Desulfatitalea tepidiphila: one gene and its partner. The protein of the gene in region 1 binds, or shares a complex with, the protein of each later gene. Links are inferred from orthologs where the notes say so. Each region holds a gene or a part of one and is shown on either strand. Other genes may lie near its edges.

Evidence for each region.
Region 2: DFT_RS01825 (region 1) and rny share a complex: the UniProt entries of both Bacillus subtilis proteins name them as parts of the possible RNA degradosome complex. The link is inferred for Desulfatitalea tepidiphila from one-to-one orthologs.

The regions. Positions count from the first base shown.
Region 1 is NZ_BCAG01000001.1:402,110-412,595, forward strand. Bases 3,490-6,355 are described here. They hold DFT_RS01825 (6-phosphofructokinase), read left to right. Parts: upstream 3,490-4,270; coding sequence 4,271-5,440; downstream 5,441-6,355. Other genes in these bases: DFT_RS01820 (TRAP transporter large permease), read left to right, coding at 3,490-3,910; DFT_RS01830 (fructose 1,6-bisphosphatase), read left to right, coding at 5,512-6,355. Outside these bases: DFT_RS01805 (HIT family protein), read right to left, coding at 327-725; DFT_RS01810 (TRAP transporter substrate-binding protein), read left to right, coding at 1,002-2,030; DFT_RS01815 (TRAP transporter small permease), read left to right, coding at 2,040-2,600; more of DFT_RS01820, read left to right, coding at 2,597-3,489; more of DFT_RS01830, read left to right, coding at 6,356-6,624; DFT_RS01835 (enoyl-CoA hydratase/isomerase family protein), read right to left, coding at 6,769-7,536; murein biosynthesis integral membrane protein MurJ, read left to right, coding at 7,793-9,355; DFT_RS01845 (FAD-dependent oxidoreductase), read right to left, coding at 9,467-10,486. UniProt on the Bacillus subtilis protein: Catalyzes the phosphorylation of D-fructose 6-phosphate to fructose 1,6-bisphosphate by ATP, the first committing step of glycolysis.
Region 2 is NZ_BCAG01000003.1:2,272,733-2,278,383, forward strand. The notes cover bases 1,264-4,262. They hold rny (ribonuclease Y), read right to left. Parts: upstream 3,545-4,262; coding sequence 1,982-3,544; downstream 1,264-1,981. Other genes in these bases: tyrS (tyrosine--tRNA ligase), read right to left, coding at 1,264-1,855; DFT_RS14705 (cell division protein ZapA), read right to left, coding at 4,165-4,262. In the rest of the region: more of tyrS, read right to left, coding at 560-1,263; more of DFT_RS14705, read right to left, coding at 4,263-4,476; cell division protein ZapB, read right to left, coding at 4,526-4,765; DFT_RS14715 (sugar phosphate nucleotidyltransferase), read right to left, coding at 4,815-5,570. UniProt on the Bacillus subtilis protein: Endoribonuclease that initiates mRNA decay. Initiates the decay of all SAM-dependent riboswitches, such as yitJ riboswitch. Involved in processing of the gapA operon mRNA, it cleaves between cggR and gapA.

The DNA of each region.
Region 1 (10,486 bases):
CCGCCAAGGCCGAAGCAAAACCAATGCCATGTTTATCATTGCGGGATCGAGCATGCTTTATCTGGGCTATAACTTTTTGAAACTAAAGTGGTTTAATTATTTTGCGGTTGGGTGAAGTCGGCTTCTTGGCGTCATCAATGGGTTGCCTCGAAACGATGTTGGTTGGCGCATGTCGATTTTCTAAATCGCCTGGGATGCGGTATTGAAGGTCTCTGGGGATATTTTCAGATGTTAACAATGCAGAGAACGGAGCCGATTCGGCTCAGAACGATTTTTTCACGCCGGTTGGCATGTTTCGTAACCCGTGTGGGTCGAGAACTGTCAAGCTATATTTTTATCCGATAGCACATCTTGGCCGGTATCGCCCCTCGGACGCCGCCGGTCGGATCCGGGGTGTCGCCCTCCCGACGGGGGATGAGGTGGATGTGAGCGTGAAAGATCGTCTGCCCGGCGGATCTGCCGCAGTTCATGCCGATATTGAAACCCGTTATGGTGGGGTCGGCGGCACTGAGTTTTTCCTTTAGAAGATGCACCAGGTGGTCTGCGTCCCGGCATTCCGTTTCGGTCATGGCGAACCAGTCGGATGCATGCCGTTTGGGGATGACCAGGTGGTGGCCCGGGGAGACTGGGAATCGATCCTCGATGGCCCAGACCGATTGGTATTCCGCCACAATCCGGTCTTTAATCCGTTCCGGGCAGAAGCGGCAGTCGACTTCGGAACGCAATGTCTACCCCCTGTTCAAGCGATGGGTCGTGGTTCCCACAAACACTTCCATTTGCGACAAGCGGCTTTGAATGTCTACGTTTTTATCATATTTCCAATCCCGAAGCCATTGATCCAGCATGCGGTCGCCTCCATTGTTGACAACCTGGTCGCTTGCACGGTAACTTGCTGCGCTTGTTTGGCGGATTTTAGAGCCGATCGTTCCATTGAATCCTTGGTCCGAAATTTCAATTTTTCACTTTACGCTTCCGGCAACGCCGGGAGAGGAGGATCTCCCATGAAAAAGAGCTTCCAACTGATCGCCTTGAGTCTGTCTTTTCTGTGCGTCTGGGGTGTGCTTGGTTCAATCGGATTGGCCACATCCTGGGCGGGTACGATCCAATTGACCTACAGCAATTTTTTCCCCCCCACCCATATTCAGAGTCAGCTGGCCGAAGGCTGGTGCCAGGAGGTGGCGCGGCGCACGGAAGGCCGAGTGAAAGTTCAGTATTTTGCAGGCCAGACCTTGACCCAGGCCAATCAGACCTATGACAGCGTACTTGACGGCATCGCCGACATCGGCTTTTCGGCCTTTGCCTACACCCGCGGCCGTTTTCCGGTCATGGGGGCCATTGATTTGCCCATGGGGTATCCGGACGGCGTCACGGCAACGCGGGTGGCCAATTCGATCTACGAGCAATTTTTGCCCAAAGAGTTGGAAAATACCCAATTGATGTACATTCACGCGCACGGTGCGGGGCTGATTCACACCCGCGGCCGGGCGGTGCGTACGTTGGAGGATTTGAAGGGGCTCAAGATCCGCTCGACGGGCATCAGTGCCCAGATGGTCAAGGCATTGGGGGCCACGCCGGTGCCCATGCCCATGCCGGAATCATACCAGAGCCTTCAAAAGGGGGTGGTGGACGGCTCCGCCAATCCCATTGAAACCAACAAGGGCTGGAAGCTGGGCGAGGTGCTCGACTACGTGACCCTGGCCTATCCGGTGGCCTATACCACCTCGTTTTTTGTGGTGATGAACAAAGCCAAGTGGGAGAGTATAGACCCCAAGGATCAGGCGGTGATCCGGGAGATCAACAAAGAGTGGGCCGTCAAACATGGCGAAGCCTGGGATACCAGTGACAAAGAGGGGTTGCAATTCTTCCTCGATCAGGGCAATACGACCGTCGAGATCGATCCCAAGGAGGCTGCCCGTTGGCAGGCGGCCGTGGCGCCGATGATCGACGAATATGCCAAGTCTCTGGATGAAAAGGGGTTGAGAGGGACCGATGTGATCGCGGCCATTCGTCAAGAGCTGAGCAAAAAATAGAGAGATCCGATGCCAAACGAGAGCGGTCCCGGTGGGTCGGCCGACCACCGGGCCGATGCTTTTTGGAACCAGAGGTGTGACGCCATGCAGGTTTTGGGTAAAATCATCGACTTCTTGTCCGATAAATTGAAAATCTGCGGTGCCGCCTGCCTGGTGGGAATGAGCCTGCTGACGTGCGTCGACGTCATCGGGCGTTTTTTTAAACAACCCGTTTTCGGGTCGGTGGAGCTGGTCAGTTTCATGGGGGTCCTGGCCGCCGCTGCCGCCCTTCCGTTTACCCACCAGACCCGGGGCCATATCGGGGTGGAGATCTTCGTGCGCCGCATGCCTGAAAAGCGGCGCCTGTTGGTCGATGTGTGCACCGGCATCGTAAGCTTTGCTTTCTTCGTGGTGGTGACCTGGCGCATGGTGGTCTATGCCCTGAGTTTAAAATCGTCGGGAGAGGTCTCCATGAACCTGGAGCTGCCCGAGTACCTGATCATCGTTGCCGTGGCCGGCTGTTTTCTGGTGCTTTCCGCCGTGATCGTCAAGGGAGTGATCGAAACCTGGAGTGAGTTGCTGCGTAAATGAGTCCCACGGTCATCGGTATTATCGGCATCGTCTTGATGGTATTGGTCTTCTTGACCCGGATGCCTGTCTCCTACGTCATGGCGACGGTCGGTTTCCTGGGGTTCAGCACCATGGTCTCGGTGCAGGGCGCCCTCAACCTGCTGGCCAAGGAGTTTTATTCTGTTTTTTCATCATATGGTTTGACGACCGTACCTCTTTTTATTCTCATGGGCCAATTGGCCTTCAACAGCGGTATCAGCCGACGACTCTACAATACGGCTTATACGTTTCTGGGGGGGACCCGGGGTGGTTTGGCCGTGGCCACGGTTTCGGCCTGTACGGCCTTCGGTGCCGTGTGCGGATCGAGTCCGGCGACCGCGGCCACCATGGCCACCGTCGGGCTACCGGAGATGAAGCGGTACCGATACGCCGATGAGCTGGCTGCAGGGGCGGTTGCCTCGGGCGGCGGCCTGGGCATGATCATGCCGCCCAGTGTCGTGCTCATCGTTTACGGCGTGCTGACCGAGCAATCCATCGGCAAGCTGTTTGTGGCCGGTATCGTGCCGGCTTTCCTCATTACCGCCTTGTTTTGTGCGGCCATCATGATCTGGTGCGCCATTGCCCCGGACCAGGGTCCCCGGGGGCAATCCTTTTCCTGGACAGCCCGGTTGAAATCAATGCGGGATTTGAGTGAAACCGTCGCCGTCTTTGCGCTCGTCATGGGGGGGCTTTTTTTCGGATGGTTCACCCCCACCGAGGCGGCCGCGGTGGGCGTCGTCGGAGTGGTGTTGGTGTCGGGCATCCGGCGCCAGTTGAGCTGGGGCGGATTCAAAAACGCCTTGTACGAAACCCTCAAGACCTCCTGTATGGTGATGATGCTCATCGCCGGGGCCGTGGTGTTCGGCAAATTCATGGCCGTGACGCGTATCCCGTTCAATATCGCATCCTGGATCGAACATCTCGACCTGCCGCCCATCCTCATCCTGTCGCTGATTGTCCTGGTCTACTTCCTGGGCGGCTGTTTCATGGATTCCCTGGCCCTGGTCATGCTGACCGTGCCGATTTTTTATCCGCTGGTCCTCCAGTTGGGCTACGATCCCATCTGGTTCGGCATCGTGATCGTGATGGTGACCGAGATGGGTGTCATCACGCCGCCGGTGGGTATCAACGTCTATGTGGTCTATGGCGTGGCCATGGGAATGAAGGAGTCGATCACTCTCGAATCCATCTTCAAGGGCATTCTGCCGTTTCTCCTGGCCATACTGGTCGGTATCGCCATCATCGCCGTTTTTCCCCGGTTGGTTCTATTTTTGCCGAATTTGATGTATTGACCCCTCTTTCTACCTTTTTTTCAACGGTTCTGCTCTTCCCGTGGTTCGATGAAATTTACATACTGTCAGCTATTTTGCCAGCCATTGCGCCTATCCCCGGCTGCGGGTCGCGCCTCGATGATGACCAATTCAAATGATTTCAGAAGATTAATTCGAGTGCCGACAAAGGCCCGTCTGGCATGAAGATTGCGGATTCACGATAAATCATAGGGTGCGCTGTTTATTGATCCGTTCTTTAAAAAGTGACCGGACCGCCATGCACGAGGCCTGTGCCTTGACATCGGCGCCATATTTTTGTTGGGGCCGCAAGGCCCCGTGCGGACGGCCGGGTCGCATCGCGCGCGGGGGAGGCGCCAGGTCATGAGCAATACAAACATTCGGACCATTGGCATCTTGACGGGTGGTGGTGATGTGCCCGGTCTCAACCCATGCATCAAACAGCTCGTGGTGCGGGCGTCCCAACTGGGGATCCGGGTGCTGGGCATTCGCAGGGGATGGGCCGGTCTCTTGGAATATTCGCCCGACACACCCGAGGCTGGAACGGAATTTGTTCGGCCGCTGGACCCATCCAACGTCAGGACCATCGATCGGTCGGGCGGCACTATTCTGCACACTTCACGGACCAACCCGAGTGCCGTGACATACAAAGATGCGCCTGCATTCCTTCAGGACTCCTTCGCCGATCCCTCCAAAAAAGTGGATTTCACCGCTCATGTGCTGAAAAACCTCACCCACCTGGGCATCGATCTGCTGGTGCCCATCGGCGGTGACGACACGCTCTCGTTCGCCGCCCGTCTCCATCAGGAGGGGTTTCCGGTGATCGCCATTCCCAAGACCATGGATAACGATGTGATCGGCACCGACTATTGCATCGGGTTTTCCACGGCCGTGACGCGCAGCGTGAATTTCATTCATGCCCTGCGGACCTCTTCGGGGTCCCATGAACGCATCGCCGTCGTCGAACTTTTCGGCCGCTATTGCGGTGAAACCTCCCTGGTTTCCGGCTACCTGGCCGGCGCGGACCGGGTCCTCATCTCGGAAGTGCCGTTCGATATCGATCGCCTGGCCCGTTTTCTGGTCGATGACCGGCGGGCCAATCCCAGCCGCTACGCCATGCTGACCATCAGCGAAGGGGCCAGTATGGTTGGGGGGGACATGGTGTTGCGCGGCGAAGCCGATGCCTTCGGCCATCGAAAGCTGGGCGGGATCGGGGCGGTGACGGCCGAAGCAATCAAAAAGCTAACGGGACTTGGCATCATTTTCCAGCCGCTGTTTTACCTCATGCGCAGCGGCTCGCCCGATTCGTTGGACCTGATGGTGGCCATGAACTACGCCAACCTGACCATCGAGTTGATCGGCCAGGGACAAAGCGGCCGAATGGTGGCCCTGGTTCAGGGCCGCTATACGGCGCTTCGTCTGGATGACCTTAAGGGCGGTGCCAAACGGGTGGATGTGGAAAGCCTATACGATGCCGAAGCCTATCGTCCGATCATTCGCAAGGCCGAGGGCATGCCCATGTTCCTCTATTGATCGCATCGACGGTGGGTTCATTACTCCCGCAGGACCGGGCAGGGCCTGCGGATGGGAAAGGAGAGGGTGACATGCAAACCACGATCGTCGCCATGCGGGCGGATATCGGCAGCATCGGCGGCCACCTGCAACCCAGTACGGAAGTTGTGAACTCGGTGCGTGAGGCGCTCGAAGCGCATCGAGGCCAGCTCATCGCGGATTTCGATCTTCACTTCACCGGCGATGACATCACCGCGGTGTGCACCTATCAGGGCGATCCGGGCCAGACGGCCGTGCAGGATATGATCTGGGAGGCGTTCGCCCAGGGCGCCCGGGTGGCAGTGGAGCAGGGACTCTATGGCGCCGGTCAGGATATTTTCGACAAGGGCATTTCGGGTGCCTCCAAGGGGTTCGGCCCCTCGCTGGCCCAGATCACTTTCCAAGAGCGCTCCAATGAAGCCTTTCTGGTCTTTTCCATCGACAAGAGCGTGCCGGGCGCCTTCAACCTGCCGCTTTACCAGGCCTTTGCCGATCCCATGCACGCTTCCGGGCTGATATTGTCGCCCCGCATGCGCAAAGGATTTCGTTTCGAAGTCATGGACGTGGTCTATCGGGAGTACGATCGGGTGATCACTCTCGAGGCGCCGGAGGATCTTTACAACCTGGCGGCTCTGCTGAGAGACGACGAACGCTTTGCCATTCGGTCCGTCCATTCGCGCACCACCGAAGAGCAGAGCGTGGCGGTCAGCACGACCCGGTTGCACTATGTCGCCGGTATCATGCTGGGCCGGGATGATCCGGTGGCCATCGTGCGGGTGCAGGACGCCTTTCCCGCCGCCGGCGAGGTGCTGGCGCCCTTTGCCCTCTGCGCCCATGTCAGCGGCTTTCAGCGCGGCAGTCACCACGGTCCGCTGATGCCCGTGAGACGCAACAGCGGCGTCTCCTATTTCGACGGCCCGCCGAGCGTTTCATGCGCGGCCTATTGCGTTCGGGACGGCCATTTGACCGAAGCCATTGATCCGTTCGACCACCCCTTCTGGGATCAGGTGCGTGCGCATGCCACTTCCAAGACCCTGGACATCCGGCAGCAGGGATTTTTCGGAACCGCCATGCAGCCGTTCGAAACCCTATCCTATGGTGGCATCATGGGTATTCTCAAGGAGCTCGACGAGCGTTTCGTGATCGAAAAACCTTTTTCTTCCTGATGCATTGAAATCGTCGGTGCAGGCACAGGGTGGATTCGGTGCAGATCGGCGGAAACACAACGGCGACCCGGGGTCACTCACCTGGATCGCCGTTTGATTTTTATAGGATATTCTTTTCGCGTCTGGCCGTCAGGCAGGCGAAGCTTATTCCCCTTTGAACACCGGCTCCCGTTTTTCCAGAAATGCCGTCATGCCCTCCACGGCATCGTGGCTCCGGCCTAGCTTGGTGGCCCATTCGCGGTCCACCGCCAGTCCGGCTTCCAGGCCTTTTTCGAGCCCGGTGGACATGCCTTCCAGAACCGCCCGGACCGCCAGAGGCGGCCGTTTGGTCAACGTCACGGCCAGGGTCATGGCTTCCTTCATCAGGTCCGCCGCCGGTACGACGCGATCGACCAGGCCGATCTCCAGCGCTTCCTGAGGCGCCAGCCGCTTGCTGAACAGGATCATCTCCAGGGCCTTGGATTTACCGACGGTCCTCGGCAGCCGCTGGATGCCGCCCCACCCGGGGGTAATGCCCAGGTTCACCTCCGGCAGCCCCATGATGGCCCGGGATGCATCGGAAATCAGTCTGAAATGGCACACCAATGCCAGTTCACAGCCTCCACCGAGGGCATAGCCGTTGATGGCGGCGATCACCGGTTTCGGCATGCGCTCGATCCGGTTGAAGATATCGTTGCCATTGGGGCCCTTGGCGATGTTGGCGATATCGGAGACGTCCATGCCGGCACAGAATCCTTTTTCACCCGCGCCGGTGATGATGATCGCCCGGGTTTCCTTGCTCTCTTCGAGCGCTTTGACGGCGTGATCCAACTCCTCACGGATGCCTAAATTCACCGAGTTTGTCGGCGGCCGATTCAAGGTGATGGTGGTCACGTAGTTCTGGGTCGTCACGATGATGTTGCTGTACTCCATACCATACCTCCAGTTATGTGAATGTGTGTGGGATTAAACCCGGAGAATCTCATTGGCTGGCGGGTTCAAAGCGCAAAGCGGACGTACTATTTCATGGGCCGGATGCGGATGTCAAGCCTTGTAAAGGCCTTGCAGTGGGTGCGTTCAACCCCCTGGGCGATAGCCGCCATACGTTGAAAACCCTCTTGCCTCGATCGCCACGTTCGGGCAAGATGCGCATCATTTCACTTTTTTCAGGAACCTGATGGGAAATCGTATGTATCGGAAGATGGGCGTCGCCGCACTGATCATGATGGCCTCGATCCTCCTGAGCCGCATCCTGGGCATTCTGCGCGAATCGATCCTCTCCGCCATGATCGGTGCCAATATTGCCACGGATGCCTATAAAGTGGCCTTCATCCTGCCAGAGATTCTGAATCATGTGCTGGCCAGCGGTTTCTTTTCCGTCACATTCATTCCCATTTTTGCACGTTACCTGGCCGCGGACGACGAAGCCGGCGGTTGGGAGATTTTTTCCATTCTTCTTACGGTGCTCGGTGCGTTTTTAGTGGTGCTGATCGTACTCTGCATGGTGGCAGCGCCGCAGCTGCTGACCTGGCTGGCACCCGGCAGATCCGATCCGGTTTTTATGCAAATGGCGGTGCGCATGACACGCATCATCCTGCCGGCCCAGTTTTTTTTCTTTGCCGGCGGCATGCTCATGGCCGTGCAATTTGCCAAGGAGCGTTTTTTTGTGCCGGCCCTGTCGGGGCTCGTTTATAACTTGGGCATTATCGGCGGCGGTATCCTGATGGGGTCCCGGCTGGGTGTCGAAGGATTTGCCTGGGGGGCATTGGCCGGCGCCGCCGGGGGCGGTTTTTTGATCCAATGGATCGGCGCCCGAAAAGCGGGCTTGCAGTTCCGAATCAATTTCAATTGGCGTCATCCCGATGTGAAGCGCTACATTGTTTTGACCCTGCCCTTGATGTTGGGGCTCACCATGACTTTTTCGACGGAAATCTTTTCAAAATTCTTCGGCAGCTATCTCGATGCCGGCGCCATCACCCATGTCGATTTTGCCTGGCGGGTGATCCTGGCCATGGTGGGGTTTTTCGGCCAGGCGGTCGGCGTGGCCGCCTTTCCTTTTCTGGCTAGAATGGCGGCCCAGCGGCAATGGGATGACATGAACAGGATGTTTAACAATACCTTGCGTTATCTGGCGCTGGTGCTTCCTGTCTCCGTGCTGGTCTATGTCGTGCGTTACGAAATCATCCGCGTGTTGTACGAACGTGGGTCGTTCACCTCGGCGGATGCTCACGCCACCGCCTGGGCGCTCACGGGCATGCTGATCGGTGCCGTCGCTTTTGCGGCCCAGACGGTGGTGAACCGCGGATTTTACGCCATGCAAAACACGCTGCTGCCGGCCGTTTACGGCACCATGGCCGTTCTTTTAAGCCTGCCGCTATACTGGATCGGCTTGAAATATTGGGGGGTGTTCGGAATCGGACTGGCCATTTCCGGATCGGTCCTGCTTCAGGTGGCCGTGCTCTACGCTGTCTGGAACCACCGCACTCACAACACCGGGAGCGAGTCGGTATATGCGTTTTACGGCAAATGCCTGGCCATTTGTGCACCAGTGGCAGGTGGCCTGGTGTTGAGTCAGAAGATCATGTACCGGTGGGTGGACGCCTCCACCCTGTCCGGCAGCGTTGGCCTAATTGTCGTCCAAAGCCTGGTTTTTTTACTGCTGATGGGTGGGATCTCCTGGGCCTTCAAGATAGAAGAGGCCCGTGTCGTGTGGCACAAGCTGACCGCAAGGTTGCTCAGAAGGGATCGGTGATGTCGTTTCCGCCACGACACAAATCAATACAATTATCTGAATTTGATTCCCCCTGAAAGCAGGGGCGGGCTTTATGCCCGCCCTCAGCGTTAATCTTCCGACACAGCCGGCTCAAGATAAAAACTTCGCCGTCTCATGCATGGAAAAGGTTTTAAATCCCCCACTGATGTTTTTCACGTTGTAACCATGCTGGGTTAAGGTCCGGGCCGCAAAATAGGAGCGCTGACCGACGAAACAGTAAGTCCAGATCTCGCGATCCTTGGGGATTTCCTGCATGCGTCGGCGCAGCTCGTCGATGGGTATGTTGACGGCTTCGTCGACGTGGTCCTGTTTGTACTCCATGACATCGCGCACGTCCAGCATCAGGGCACTGCTCTCTTCCACCTCCTCCCAGTGGGCCAGGCGGGCATCTCCCCTGAGCACATTGGCGGCGATCATCCCGGCCATGTTCACCGGGTCTTTGGCCGAACCGAACTGGGGCGCGTAACACAATTCGGCCTCTTCCAGGTCAAACACCGTCGCCCCCATCTGGATCGCCATGGCGACCACATCGATGCGCTTTTCGACGCCTTTCTGCCCAACGGCCTGGGCACCGATGATGCGTCCATCCTCTTTTTTGAAGATGAATTTGAGACTGATCGGCTCGGCGCCGGGATAGTAGTTGGCATGATGGCCGGGATGCAGGTAAATTTTTTCCATCTGATCCCACATGCCGAGCTTTTGGAGCGTCTTTTCACTGGCGCCGGTGAAGGCCACCACATGGTCGAGGATGCCGACCACCGAGGTGCCCTGCACCCCCCGGAATGTGCTGCTGCGTCCCATGATCGCATCGGCGGCAATCCGTCCCTGGCGATTGGCCGGACCGGCCAGGGGAACCACGCCGGTCTGGCCGGTGACCACGTCCCTGACCTCAACGGCATCACCCACGGCCCAGATGTGCGGATCGCTGGTGCGCATTTGGCCGTCGACCTCGATGCCGCCCCCGGGGCCGATATCCAATCCGGCCTTTTCGGCCAGGGAGGTGTGAGGGCGAACGCCGATACATAAAATGACCAGGTCGGTTTCCATCTGGTGACCGCTTTGGAGGGTCAGTTTGATGCGGTGCCCTTCTCCCTTTTCAAATTGGGCGAC
Region 2 (5,651 bases), on another replicon or contig:
AGGTAGATTACCCACGTGTTACTCACCCGTGCGCCACTTTACTAGCCTCTGCAAGCAGAAGCGTTCTCGTGCGACTTGCATGTGTTAAGCACGCCGCCAGCGTTCACTCTGAGCCAGGATCAAACTCTCCAATTAAACTATGGATTGTTGCCGTAGCAACATCATGTCTAACGAGGTCCCAACTCTTGGCATCGTCACTATTTAGTTTTCAAAGATCGAATCTTTTTTCGGCAATCTGTGTTTTAACGAAAACCTTAATTATATTAAAGAGGCCTTCGTTGTCAAGCACTTTTTTTTAGCCGATTCGCTTTTTTCCAGCTCTCGAAGAAAGTCTCACTGTATACTCAGGATTGGTTTTCATGTCAAACAGAAAATCACATCGATTTTCGAAAACCGATCTTTTTTCACCCAGATTCTCTGATCACAGGAATACGCAGATGAACGGAGGGTACGGCGCGAATTTTGAAAGCTTGGTTAAAAGAGCAACTGTGCGCTCAACATCTGATGGGGCACAGCCAAGAACGAGACGCTATATACGTGCTCTCGTCTGGCATGTCAATTACTTTTTCTCTTTTATTAAAATTTTATGAAATCTTTTTTTGCCTGCCCTTAGCAGAAGCCCCATCTCACTAAAATCTTTGGTAAATATTAATTGGTCAAAGGATTTTAGGCGTCTTCCGTTCACATATCCACCACCTTGTTCGATGAGCCTGCGTGCTTCACCACCCGATTTGGCCAATCCAGTTTCGTGAAACAACTTAAATGCCGCAATGCCTTCCTCGAATTCGTCGGAAAGCATCTCGCTGCAAGGCACATTATCACCTTCGATCAAATCGACCTTCCTTGGAATTCGGCTCGATGGCAGGATGGAATCTGCCACACTTCTCAAGCCGAACATGTCACATGCCGATCGGTATGCCTTTATGGCCTCTTCTTCACCATGCGCCAACCTTGTGGCCTCGAAAGCCAGTACCGATTTAGCGCCATTCAGTTCAGCGCCCTCCAGCGCGCCTACTTTCTCGATCTCCGATAACGGCAAAAAGGTGAATAGAGCAAGAAATCTGGCCACATCGCGATCGTCGGTGTTTACCCAGAATTGGTAGTAATCATAAGTTGATGTACGTTCTGGGTCCAGCCAGACCGCACCAGCAGCGGTTTTGCCCATTTTGGCCCCGGAGCTGGTCGTGATCAATTTAAAGGTGATGCCAAAGGCCTGCTCTCCTAATGTACGGCGGATCAAATCGATTCCAGCCACGATATTGCCCCATTGATCGCTGCCACCCATCTGAAGCCGACACTGGTGCTGTTCGCAAAGCTTGTAGAAATCATAGGCCTGCAACACCATATAGTTGAATTCTATGAAACTGAGCCCCTCCTCCGATTCGAGACGTGCACGGCAGCTTTCGGCCTTGATCATTCGGTTGACTGAGAAATGGCGACCGAAATCTCTCAAGAAAGGAATCAAATAGAGTTGTGTCAACCAGTCGGCATTGTTGAGCAGCAGGGCCTTGTCTTGGGAAAAATCCAAAAAGCGGGCAAGTTGCCGCTTAATGTCCAACACGTTGGCATTCACCTGTTCGACGGTAAGCATTTTACGCATCTCGGTTTTACCACTGGGATCTCCCACCAACCCGGTGCCGCCACCAACGAGGGCAATCGGGCGATGGCCATGCCGTTGCATATGGGCCAGGGCCATGATCGGCACCAAATGTCCCACATGCAGGCTGGAAGCGGTAGGATCGAACCCGATGTAGCAGCTCACCTGACCGGAACCGGCGTATTGGGCCAATTCCTGTTCATGGGTTGTCTGTTCGATGAATCCGCGTTCTTCCAAAACATCTATTACGTTCTGCATGCGATGTAACTCCAATTTTGAGGATATCCCTGGCAGGTCGAATATAGATTCCATCCATACCTGAAATTGTCAGTCAAAAGAGAATGCGATAAGATTTAATGATTAGGTTTCGATACCGGCAATTGATTACTTGTTCGCGTATTCAACAGCCCGGGTTTCGCGAATCACCGTCACTTTGATCTGACCCGGAAAGGTCAGTACCTCTTCAATCTTTTTAACGATGTCACGGCTGACCAAAACAGCTTCATCGTCGTTGATTTTATCGCTTTCGACGATTACCCTGAGCTCTCGTCCCGCCTGGATGGCATAGGCGCTGTCCACTCCTTTAAATGAGTTTGCAATCGCTTCCAACTCCTCTAACCGCTTGATATAATTTTCAAGTAACTCCTTGCGGGCACCTGGTCGGGCACCGGACAAACCGTCAGCGGCCTGAACAAGAACATCATATACAGTGGTTGGTGGCACATCTTCATGGTGTGCGGCGATGGCATTGACGACTTGGGCGGACTCTCCAAATTTCTTGGCCAACCTCGATCCGATTAAGGCGTGTGGCCCCTCGACTTCATGATCGATCCCTTTCCCGATATCATGCAGCAATCCCATTCGCCGAGCCAGCTTTTCCTTTAGTCCCAACTCCGCTGCCATAATGCCACACAGAAAACCGACTTCGATGGAGTGCTGCAAGACATTCTGGGAATAGCTCGTCCGATATTTCAACTGTCCGATATACTTTATCAATTCAGGATTGATGCCATGGACCCCGAGATCGAACGCAGCCTGCTCGCCGGCTTCCTTGATGGCCGTATCGATTTCCAGGGAAACTTTCTTGACCACATCCTCGATTCTGGCCGGGTGGATGCGCCCATCGGCAATGAGTTTCATTAAAGATTGTCGGGCCACTTCCCTTCGAATTGGATTAAAGCCGGATAGAATAACGGCTTCGGGTGTGTCATCAATAATCAAATCAATACCGGTTGCAGCTTCCAGCGCTCGGATATTACGGCCTTCGCGCCCTATGATGCGACCCTTCATTTCATCACTGGGCAACTGCACAACGGTCACCGTCCTTTCTGCCACATAATCTGCCGCGTAGCGCTGAATGGCCGTGGCCAGGATTTTTTTGGCTTTTTTGTCAGCCTCCTCCTTGGCCTCATTCTCAATGCGCTTGATGATCTTGGCGCCCTCGTATCTCGCCTCATTTTCCATAGCTCTCAGCAAGAGTTCTTTCGCCTGCTCGGCCGTTAATGCAGATATCCTTTCAAGCTGTTCTCTCTGTTGAGAGATCAGCGAATGATATTCAGTTTCCTTTCCGGCCAATTCCTCGGAACGCCTTTCAAGGTCTTTTTCAAGCTGACCGATCTCTTTTTCTTTTTGTTCGAACAACTCGATTTTCTTGTCGATGTTCTCTTCTTTTTGGAATAGCCGCTTTTCTTGCTTTTTCAGCTCAGCTCGCGTTTCTTTCGTTTCATTGTCAAATTCACTTTTCATTTTTAGGAGCCTGTCCTTGGCTTCCAGGCTCGCTTCTTTGATCAGTGCATCTGCCTTGGCTTTACTCTCTTGTACAATCAAATCCGCTTCGGTGCGTGCAGCGTCGGCTTTCTGTCGATCAACCATCATCTTAAACCAGAATGCCAGTCCAAAGCCGACTACAAATCCAATGAGCGCTAGCCCAATTGCATATCCATTCATCGTGCCTCCCCGAAAACTACCCCCTCATTTATGTAAATGCAGGCTAACTATCGATAAACAATATTATTATCCTGCGCCATGGTCATCAGTCCGTTTCCTATCGTCCGCCCCCATCAATGGCACATGGCACCGTTGAATGGGGCATTGCATCGACGGGCCGGAACAAGCATGCCTTTCCAGGCAACCTCGTTTTGTAATTCTTTATAATTATCGATCGGTTACCAGTTTTTGTGTCCGATATGGAGATGTGACAATTGATGGGGACAATGCGGGGTTTTCACGAATGTACGGATGAGAAGCGATCTAACGGAAAGCTTCCTTGCGACCAGGTAACCCCCCGCCGAAATGCCGTGTTGGCAGGCCTTTGATCCAAAAAGGCAAGTGGGCGCTTTGCGGCTTTTTTAGGCTTTTCTGTACGAGCAGAACATGCACACCAAAACCGTGCTCAGCTCCCTTGAGAAAAGTGTTGGTTCAAAGCACATCTTCCAATCACGCGCATGGCAGGGGGTATCACCCAGATTTTATAACCATCACACGTACGTTTTTTCGGCTTTATGGAGACCTGTCCGCTGCTGTCATAACAACGCAACAAGTCTGTTTCAGGGGCTTTTCACAACCATTCACAACGGTGTTTTTATACCGGCAAAATGGGATTCAAGTGTTTTTAACAGATCTTCGGATCTTTGGTCTAGATCATGCAGCAGTTGTTGATGCCTCTTTTTTAACTCGAAATACTCATTGGTAATGTTCAAGGCAGTCAAAATGAGTATGGCGCGTTTATCCGGACTCGCTGCTCTGTTGGCGCATTGAGTCCTGGCCCTGTCAACCGATGCAATCACATAATCGGCCACCGCCTTTGCATCCGAAACATCCACATCCGTTTTGAAGGAGAACGGTTGACCGAGTATTTCTAATGTCAGCACTTGATCCACGGATTGGAATTTCCCCGTTATTACCGAAAAAGGTGAAAACCCTTAAAAATTAGTCCTCTACAAATTCCGCAAGTCTGCCAATCATGTTGTCTATCTTCGTTTTGACCAAGGATTTCAGCTCGTCATTATGCTTTTCGGCATCTGTTTTTTCAACCAACTGATAAGCAAGCGTTTCCTTTTCCTGCTTCAGTGCCTCATTTTCATTTTTAAGCTGATGAATGACCTCGATCAGTCGTTCGACCTTATTCTCTAAAAGTTCGAATTTTTGCAATACAATTTCGTGTTCCAAACTTTCACCTCATATTTAAATACACTATAGTCGTTGGTCTTGTGACAAGTCAAGCCCTTTGGATTTTACGATTTTTCATAAATGTTTCCGCAAGTTCAAGCTCTTTTACACTATTGACGCCAATAATCTCGGTGCTGTCATCGCCTATGGTAAAACCGATGGACTTTCCATCGGCATAACCGATTCCGATGATATCGGTAAGATAGATCTCTTTCTGGGCATTATTCGCACCCAGTCTAGGCAAAACCTCTCTCAGGTAGTCGCTACGAACTGCATATATACCTGTATTAATGAGGTTAATTTTTTTTTGGGACGCATCGGCATCCGCCTCTTCGACAATGGCCGAAAGTCGACCGCGATCATCCAGGATAATTCTACCGTAACCCTTGGGGTCGTCGACAGTTACAGCCAATAATGAAACATCATAGTCGCCTTCCTGGTGAACATCAATGAGGTTTAAAATTGTATTGGGACGTATCAGCGGCACATCCCCGCATAAAATGACGACATCTTTAGCCTTTTCAGGAATCAAAGGCTGAGCGCATTGAACGGCATGCCCGGTACCATGCTGCTCTTTTTGCAAGGCATAACTGACGGTTCCTATACGATTGACCGTAATTTTCACCTTCTCGGCCTGATGCCCAACGACGATGATGATGTCCTGCCCGGCAATAACGGCGGCCGTCCTCACGACATATTCGATCATTGGTTTTCCGCAAATTTCGTGCAGGACCTTGGCCTTTTCTGACTTCATACGCGTTCCGAGCCCTGCAGCAAGGATGATGATGCACACATCGTCACGCATTATGTCCCCCTAATATTTTAACTTATACACTTTTGGCGCCGTGAATGGATGTATTGAAATTCCTCCCCAAAAAAAAAGGGC